One region of the Micromonospora citrea genome, then DNA from elsewhere that is predicted to be linked to it. Evidence: riboswitches for the same ligand, from Rfam matches in the RefSeq annotation. Region 1 holds a riboswitch; the other holds the start of a gene.
The links. A riboswitch is a leader RNA that binds a small molecule or an ion and turns the genes downstream of it on or off. The one in region 1 is predicted to bind glycine.

Region 1 (4,411 bases):
CGACACGTCCGCCCCGAACCTGCCCGGCTTGGCGAACCCGACCAGCGCGTTGAGGTTCGCCCCGTCGACGTACACCTGACCGCCGGCGTCGTGGACCTTCGCGCACAGCGACGCGATGCCCGTCTCGTACACCCCGTGCGTCGACGGATACGTCACCATGATCGCCGCGAGGGCGTCCCGGTGCTTGTCGATCTTCGTGTCGAGGTCGACGAGGTCGACGTTGCCGTCGGCGTCGCAGCCGACCACGACGACCCGCATGCCGGCCATCACCGCGCTGGCCGCGTTCGTGCCGTGCGCCGACGACGGGATCAGGCACACGTCACGGTGCCCCTCACCGCGGTCGCGGTGGTAGGCCCGGATGGCCAGCAACCCGGCCAGCTCGCCCTGCGACCCGGCGTTGGGCTGCACGCTGACCGCGTCGTATCCGGTCACCTCCGCCAGCCACCCCTCCAACTGGGCGATCATCTCCCGGTAGCCGGCGGTCTGCGCCGCCGGCGCGAACGGGTGGACGTGCGCGAACTCCGCCCAGCTCACCGGCTCCATCTCGGTGGTCGCGTTGAGCTTCATCGTGCACGACCCGAGCGGAATCATCCCCCGGTCCAGGGCGTAGTCGAAGTCCGACAGCCGCCGCAGGTAGCGCAGCATCGCCGTCTCCGAGTGGTGACTGCGGAACACCGGGTGGGTCAGGAACTCCGACGTGCGCGCCAGCCCGGTGGGCAGCGCGGCGTCCACGGCGCCGTCGACGGCGTCGACGCCGAACGCGGCCCACACCGCCGCCAGGTGCGCCGGCGTGGTCGTCTCGTCGCAGGAGACGCCGACCCGGTCGGCGTCGACCAGCCGCAGGTTCACGCCCCGCTGCGCGGCCGCCGCCACCACCTGCGCGGCCCGGCCCGGCACCGTCGCGGTGACGGTGTCGAAGAACGCGACCTCCGCGACGGCCACCCCGCCGGCGCGCAGCCCGGCCGCGAGCCGCGCCGCCATCTCGTGCGTACGCGCCGCGACGGCCCGCAGCCCGTCGGGGCCGTGGTAGACGGCGTACATGCCGGCCATCACCGCGAGGAGCACCTGCGCGGTGCAGATGTTGCTGGTCGCCCTCTCCCGACGGATGTGCTGCTCGCGGGTCTGCAACGCCAGCCGGTACGCCGGGTTGCCGTCGGCGTCGCGGGACACCCCCACGAGGCGGCCGGGCAGCATCCGCTCCAGGCCCGCCCGCACCGCCAGGTAGCCGGCGTGCGGCCCACCGAAGCCCATCGGCACCCCGAACCGCTGGGTGGTGCCGGCCGCGATGTCGGCGCCGATCTCCCCCGGCGGGCGCAGCAGCGTCAGGGCCAGCAGGTCCGCCGCCACGGTGACCAGCGCTCCCACGGCGTGCGCCGCCTCTACCAGCGGCGCGTGGTCACGCACCGCGCCCGACGCGCCCGGATACTGCAGGTGCAGGCCGAAGAACTCCGCCGGCAGTTCGTCGCGTTCCACGTCGAGCACCCGCACGTCGATGCCGAGCGGCTCGGCCCGGCTGGTGATCACCGCGACGGTCTGCGGCAGGGCGTCGGCGTCGACGACGTACACCGGGCTCCTGCTCTTCGACGCGCGGCGCGCGAGGGTCATCGCCTCGGCAGCGGCAGTGCCCTCGTCGAGCATCGACGCGTTAGCCGTCGCCAGCCCGGTCAGGTCCGTCACCATGGTCTGGAAGTTCAGCAGCGCCTCCAGCCGGCCCTGGCTGATCTCCGGCTGGTACGGCGTGTACGCCGTGTACCACGCCGGGTTCTCCAGCACGTTGCGGCGGATCACCGCCGGGGTGTGCGTGCCGTGGTAACCCAACCCGATCATGGACACGGCGACGGTGTTGCGGGCGGCCAGGGCGCGCAGCTCGGCGATGGCGTCGTGCTCGGTGGCCGGCTCCGGCAGGTCCAGCGTGCCGTGCCAGCGGATCACCTCGGGGATCGCGGCGTCCATCAGCTCGTCGATCGAGCCGTAGCCGACGGCCTCCAGCATCCGGCGCTCGTCGGCCGGCTCGGGGCCGATGTGGCGGGCGGCGAACTGCTCTGCGGTCATGTGCGGCGCTCCCCTGGGGCGAGGTCGACAGGTCGGCCTCCCCCTCTGTCGCGCCCGCGCAGCGCTCCACAGTGCCTGCCCACGAGGTCCTTTTGCCTGAGAGGTTCCGGGGAGGATTTGCCCCTTCGGCGCCGCCCCTGATGCCTTCCGGGCGGTCTCTCCCACGTGGGTGGTACCGGCATGGTCAACGCTACCAGCGCCCGGTTGCCCGGCGGATGTCGTACCCCCGGGCGACGATCACCGTGAGCTGTGGAGGTGTGACAGATGCCCGAGTCCACCGAACCCGCCAGACTCCACGAACCCGCCAGATTCCACGAACCGGGCGGAATCCACGCGCCGCCCGGCGCCCGCGACGAGCCCCGAGGACCTCGGCCGGTTCTTCGTCGCCCGCGCCAACACCGGCGACGTCGACGGCCTGGTCGCCCTCTACGAGCCCGACGCGGTCCTGGCCACCCCCGCCGGCCCGGCCGTCGGCACGCGGGCCATCCGGGCCGCGCTCACGGCGCTGCTGGCCGGCCGGCCCACCTTCACCCCCCGGGCAGCCGCAGCCGACCCTGCGCGCCGGGGACCTGGCGCCGACCTCCACCCGACTCGACGGCGGCGGCGTCACCGTCGAGGTGGCCCGTCGCCGGCCCGACGGCACCTGACGGTGGGTCATCGACCAGCCCCGCGCCGCCGGCTGACCCGGCCCGCGACCTGCGACGGCGGGCGTCACCGCCGGGGTCGTCGCGGCCCGCCCCCGCGCGTCGCCCCCAGCGGGTCCTGCCGCCGGGCTTGAACACGGACAGGCCCGTCGCCGTCCAGAGCAGGGCGAGGAACAGCGCCATCGCGCCGACCAGCAGCATCCCGGTCGCGCCGGGTTCGGCAGCGGGGTCCGCCGTGCGCGCCGCCAGCTCGTCGATCCACGGGCCCTCGAAGGTGGCGAGGACGGGAAGGCTGAGCGCGATGACCAGCTTGGCCAGCACCCAGCGGTGCCGCACCAGACCCCAGGGCGTGCCCAACGACACCACCACACCGGTGACGATCGCCAGGAAGACACTCGGGATCGCCAGGGCGACGTTGAACGTGTCCATGAGCAGATAGGCGCCGTGCCGTACCTGCGGCCGGTCCGTGCTCACCCCGACGACGGACAGGGTGAGCATCCCCAGGGACACGCCCAACCAGCCCACGCCGATGCCGACATGCAGCGTCAACCACACCTTGCGCCACACCCGCCCGAGCCGGGGGAAGCGCGGCCGCAGCCCAACGGTGACCAGCGTCGACAGCAGCATGCCCAGCCACGGCAGCTGGTGGGCGAGCAGGAACAAGAACTGTGCGGGGACGAACACCAGATGGAAGACGATCAGGACGCGCTGGACGTGCCCGACGGCCGCCGCGCGGCGCAGCGCGAACCAGCTGCCGAACGACAGCGCCGCCGCCAGCGCGTACCCGAGCGTCGCGGCTGTCTGAAACCGGGGATGGTGACCGTCGCGCCGCAGCGCCACGAAGGTCGCCGCGGCGAGCGCGAAGACCCCGAAGGCGAACTGCAGGTTTCTGGGGCTGAGCCAGCGGCCGGGCCGTTCGTGGAGGACCATGCCGCCAGCGTCGCCGGCCACGCCGTGCCGCCACGTCGGCTGATGCGGGAAAGCCGCTGCGCACATCGGCGCTGTTTCGCCGGCGCCGGCTACAACTTTCCGCCGACGCGCCCACCCCGGCAGGGCGCCTACCCTGGCGGCACGATGAACGCGTACGACCCACATCCGGCGACGCGCCGGCTCCGTCGGCCCGCGCCCACCGACACGGCCGTGGCGCTGCTCGTCGCGGTGCTCACGGCGACCGGCGCGTTCGGGACCAACGACTTCTTCGGCCCGACCCTGGCCGGCCTCGACGACCGCGTCCCGCCGCCGTGGCTCGGCGTCCCGCTCGCCGCGACGCTGGGGCTGCTGACCAGATGGCGACGAAGACTGCCGGTCACCCTGCTCGCCGCCGCGCTGCTGGCGAACGCTCTCGTGTCGGCCCACGCGGCCGTCGCGGTCGCGCTCTACACGCTGGGCGAACGTCGCCCCGGCGGGCCCAGGGTCGCCGCCGCCACGCTGGCGTCCACCGTACTGGTCGCCGTGCCGATCTGGCGGTTCGCCGGCGCGGACGGCGCCATCCCGATCAGCATGGCGGGCTGTGTCGCGCCAGTGCTGCTCGGCCTCTACGTCGGCACCAGGCACGAGCTGCTGCACCGCATCCGGGAACGGGCGGAACGCGGCGAGCGCGAGCAGCAGCAGCGCATCGCCCGGGCCCGCAGCGACGAACGGGCGCAGATCGCCCGCGACATGCACGACGTGCTCACCCACCGCGTCTCGTTGATGGTGCTTCAGGCCACCGCGTT
Region 2 (4,411 bases), 6.8 Mb from region 1:
TACAACTGGGGCTACCTGGCCGTCCGCCACATGCTCCAGGCGCACCGTTCCGACGTGACGACCGTCCTGGGGCACTACCGGTCGGGCGCCTTCGGCGCCGCGCGCACCCACCTCACCAGCACCATCGGCACCCGTTACGACGCCGACTTCGACGCCTGGCTGACCCGCTGCGCGGCCGGCGACTGCGGGGGCGTGACGCCCCCGACCAACCGGCCGCCCTCCGCCTCGTTCACGGCGACGACGAGCGGGCTCACCGCGACCTTCACCGACCGGTCCACCGACGTCGACGGCAGCGTCGCTGCCCGGCGGTGGAGCTTCGGCGACGGCACCACGTCGTCGGCGACGAACCCGACGCGAACCTATGCGTCGGCCGGCACCTACACCGTCTCCCTGACCGTCACCGACGACCAGGGGGCCACCGCGACCACCGCACAGACGATCTCCGTCGCGGCCGGCGGCGGAAGCGCGCTGCCGGAGTGCGCCGGCGCCGACACCCGGGCGCTCGACCGCGACTGTCAACGCAGCGGCCGCTCGGCGACGGCCGGCAACTACGACTACCTGTACCTCCACCTGCCCTCCGGCGTCACCACCATGACGATCAGCGTGGCCGGCGGGACGGGCGACTGCGACCTGTACTACAGCCCCTCCACCTGGGCGACGACCGGCAACGCCACCCGATCCTCGACCGGCGCCGGCAACGCCGAGACCCTGACCGTCACCGACCCGTCCGCCGGCTACCACTACGTCAGCCTCTACGGCAAGACGTCCTGCGCGGGAGCCACCGTCAGCGCCCGCTACTGACGCCCGACCGCGAGCCTGCCCGAGAGGACGCGTCGCCCGGCCAGGCGCCGGGCGGCGCGTCCGCGCCGTCGGACCGGGCCGACGCCGGCGGGCGGCGCGCCCCGGTGCCGGCATAATCCCTCGCCATGGACATCGATGTACGGCACCTGCGGGCGATCTGTGCCGTCGCCGAGGCGGGGAGCGTGACGCGGGCCGCCGCCCAGCTGGGCCTGTCCCAGCCGGCACTGACGGCCCAGCTGCGCCGCATCGAGGACGTGGTGGGAGGCGCGCTGTTCGTCCGCGGTCGCACCGGCAGCCAGCCGACCGAACTCGGCAAGCTGGTGCTCAGGCGGGCCCGCGTCGTGCTGGCGGAGGTCGACGCGCTCGTCGACGACTTCGCCGACAAGCACCGCGCCGCCGGGCTGCTGCGGGTCGGCACCGTCCACGTCGCCTGCCTGAGCAGTGTCGTGCCCCGGCTCGCCGAGGGGTTCCCGCACGCGGAGATCGCGCTGCAGATCGAGCCGTCGTCGCGCCTGCTGGTCGAGGCGGTCGCCCGCGGTCAGCTGGACGCCGCCCTGGTGGGCAACATGGAGGGCTTCGACCTGCCTATCGGCGCCGCGCTCGCCAGCCGCACGATGGTGCCCCGGTACCCCATCTTCGTCGCGTTGTCCGCGACGCACCGCCACGCGGAGCGCGAGACGGTCCGGCTGGCCGACCTCAGCGAGGAGTCGTGGGTGTGCCCGCCCGGGCCCGACGACGGCACCCTCGCCTCGTTCCGTCGCGCCTGCCGCGTCGCCGGCTTCGAACCGAAGATCCGCTACGAGGCGCCCAGCGGGGCGGCGTACCCGCTGGTGGCGGCCGGCGACGGCGTCCGCCTGGTCGACCCGACCTGGGCGCCGGCCCCCGGCACGAAGGTCCTTCCCCTCGACGGCGAGCCGCAGGTGGCGAGGCTCGCGGTGGTCTGGCGGCGGGACGCCTTCACGCACGAGCAGAGCGCCGGCCTGTTCCGGGCGCTCGCCCGGGCCTACCTCGAGCACGTCCACGACAACCCGGTGTTCGCCCGATGGTGGCGGGAGCACCCCCACGCGCACCCGGTGGTGTGACGACCGGGGCGGTCGGTGGTTGATGTTGACGGCGTCTCCGCCGATCGCCTACTGTCTGCCCCGACAGCCGACAACTACATAGACACCGTTCGAACCTGTGCGGGAGAGACCCCGGAACGGGGCGCCGAAGGAGCAAACTCCCAAGAAACTCTCAGGCACCATTACCGCACAGGCGAGGTGGACTCTGGAAAGCAGACGACCGATCGTCTCACCCACGGTGCAAACCGCCCCTCGGCGGTGAAGCTCTCAGGTCAATGACAGAGCGGGAGGCAACCGACCGTACGACGCCGCGCGCGTCGGGACGAGGAGCGCCTCCGTGCACCAGGGCCAGACGACTCTGCGCCACCCACTCCCGCACACCGTGCACCGGGCGATCGGAGCCCGGTCCACCGCCACCGCCGGCTGGCCGATGCCGCCGCGCGACGACAGCGAGACCGCCGCCGAACACCGCGTCGCCCGCCCTGAGCGGACGCCGCGACCGGTGGAAGGCCGTCGGCACCGACAGCGACCCCGGGCACGCGGTCCCCACCGCGCCGGACCCGCGCGTCCCCGACACCCCCACACCCGTGCCCGGGCCGCCGCCGGCCGGCTCGCCGCCGTCCGAGACGGCGGCGAGCCGATGGCACGCGCCCCGCTGCCGGCTCGCCGCCCGCGCTGACGCGATTCCGTTCACCGAGGAGACGAGACATGGACGTACCGGCGCACCTTCGGTACAGCGAGAACCACGAGTGGGTCGACGAGTCGATCGAGCCGGCAGCGGTGGGGATCACCGCCTACGCGGCGGCGGCGCTCGGCGACGTCATCTACGCGGAACTGCCCGAGCCCGGCAGCCGCCTGGCGGCCGGCGACGTCTGCGGCGAGGTCGAGTCCACGAAGTCGGTGGCCGAGCTGTACCTGCCGGTCGGCGGAGAGGTCGTCGACGTCAACCGCGAGGTACTCGCCGACCCGGGCCTGATCGGCGCCGACCCGTACGGGAAGGGCTGGCTGCTGCGGGTCCGCCTGGCCGACGTGCCGCCGCTGATGACGGCGGACGAGTACCGCGCCCTCGTCGACGACGTCCGTTCCCCGACGCCGTAACCGAGAGAGGACATGCCGTGCCGAACAGGCTGCTGCTGAATGCGGCGGGAAGTGACCGTCTGCGCGGGCTCGTGGCGGGATCCGCGATGACCCGGCAGGTGGTGCGACGCTTCGTCGCGGGTGAGGAGAACGACGAGGTCGTCGCCGTGGCCCGGCGGCTCACCGCGGCGGGGATGCACGTCACGATCGACCACCTCGGGGAGGACACGACGACGCTCAGCCAGGCCGAGGGCGTCCGCGACACCTACCGGGCCCTGCTCGCGTCGTTGGGCAGGGCGGGTCTGGCCGCGTCCGCGGAGGCGTCGGTCAAGCTCTCCGCGCTGGGCGGCTCCCTGCCGGTCGACGGGCGCGACCACGCGTACCGGCTCACCCGCGACATCTGCGCCGCCGCAGCCGCAGCCGGCTGCGCCGTGACGATCGACATGGAGGACCACAGCACGGTCGACACGACGCTTGCCGTGCTCCACGACCTGCGCGCGGAGTTTCCGTGGGTGGGCGTCGCCCTCCAGGCGTGCCTGCACCGCACGGTCTCCGACTGCCGCGACCTCGCGTACGCGGGCAGCCGGGTCCGGCTGGTGAAGGGGGCCTACGCGGAGCCGGCCTCGGTGGCGCACGTCCGATCACGACAGGTGGACGACGCTTTCGAACACTGCCTGCGGGTCCTCATGGCGGGAGACGGCTACCCGATGGTCGCCACCCACGATCCGCGACTGGTCGACAGCGCCATCCGCCTCGCTCGCGACAACGGCCGCGGCGCGGGCGACTTCGAGTTCCAGATGCTCTACGGGATCCGCGCCAACGAGCAGGCCCGGCTCGCGGGGGAGGGGCACCGGATGCGGGTCTACCTGCCCTACGGCCACGACTGGTACGGCTATTTCACCCGCCGCCTCGCCGAGAAGCCCGCCAACCTGCTGCTCCTGGCCCGATCCTTCGCGCCCGGCGCCGCGAACTGACCGCGGGCCGCCCGGGGCGGGGCGGACGCCGAGGGGCGACTCCCGCCCCGGCGGACCGGGGCGCGACCACCTCGGAAGGGCGGGGAGACGTCCCCACGCGCCGGCAGCGACAACCAGCAACCGCGACAGGAGCAGGCATCATGATCAGCGTTTTCGATCTTTTCAGTGTCGGTGTCGGGCCGTCGAGTTCGCACACGGTGGGGCCGATGCGGGCCGCGCGTGCGTTCGTGGCGGGGTTGAAGGCTGACGGGTTGTTGTCGGGCACGGTGCGGGTGCAGGTGGAGTTGTTCGGTTCGTTGGGTGCGACGGGGCGTGGGCACGGTAGTGACCGGGCGGTGTTGTTGGGGTTGGCGGGTGAGGCGCCGGAGACGGTGGACACCGATGGGGTCGACGCGTGGGTGGCGCGGGTGCGGGCGGAGCGGCGGTTGTGGCTGTTGGGTGTGCACGAGGTCGACTTTGATCCGGAGCGGGATCTGGTGTTGCATCGGCGTCGGTCGT

Region 2: another riboswitch for glycine. It lies ahead of gcvH (glycine cleavage system protein GcvH); the one in region 1 lies ahead of gcvP (aminomethyl-transferring glycine dehydrogenase).

Annotation. Positions count from the first base shown of each region.
Region 1 is NZ_FMHZ01000002.1:7,029,826-7,034,236, forward strand. Features, by position in the region: gene gcvP (aminomethyl-transferring glycine dehydrogenase) at 1-2,052, opposite strand, end outside; glycine riboswitch at 2,127-2,226, opposite strand; partial or broken gene GA0070606_RS34105 (YybH family protein) at 2,222-2,545, shown strand; gene GA0070606_RS34110 (hypothetical protein) at 2,580-3,626, opposite strand; gene GA0070606_RS31240 (sensor histidine kinase) at 3,771-4,411, shown strand, end outside.
Region 2 is NZ_FMHZ01000002.1:201,245-205,655, reverse strand. Features, by position in the region: gene GA0070606_RS01280 (collagenase) at 1-801, shown strand, start outside; gene GA0070606_RS01275 (LysR family transcriptional regulator) at 927-1,883, shown strand; glycine riboswitch at 1,974-2,060, shown strand; glycine riboswitch at 2,061-2,154, shown strand; gene gcvH (glycine cleavage system protein GcvH) at 2,571-2,960, shown strand; gene GA0070606_RS01260 (proline dehydrogenase family protein) at 3,047-3,913, shown strand; gene GA0070606_RS01255 (L-serine ammonia-lyase) at 4,054-4,411, shown strand, end outside.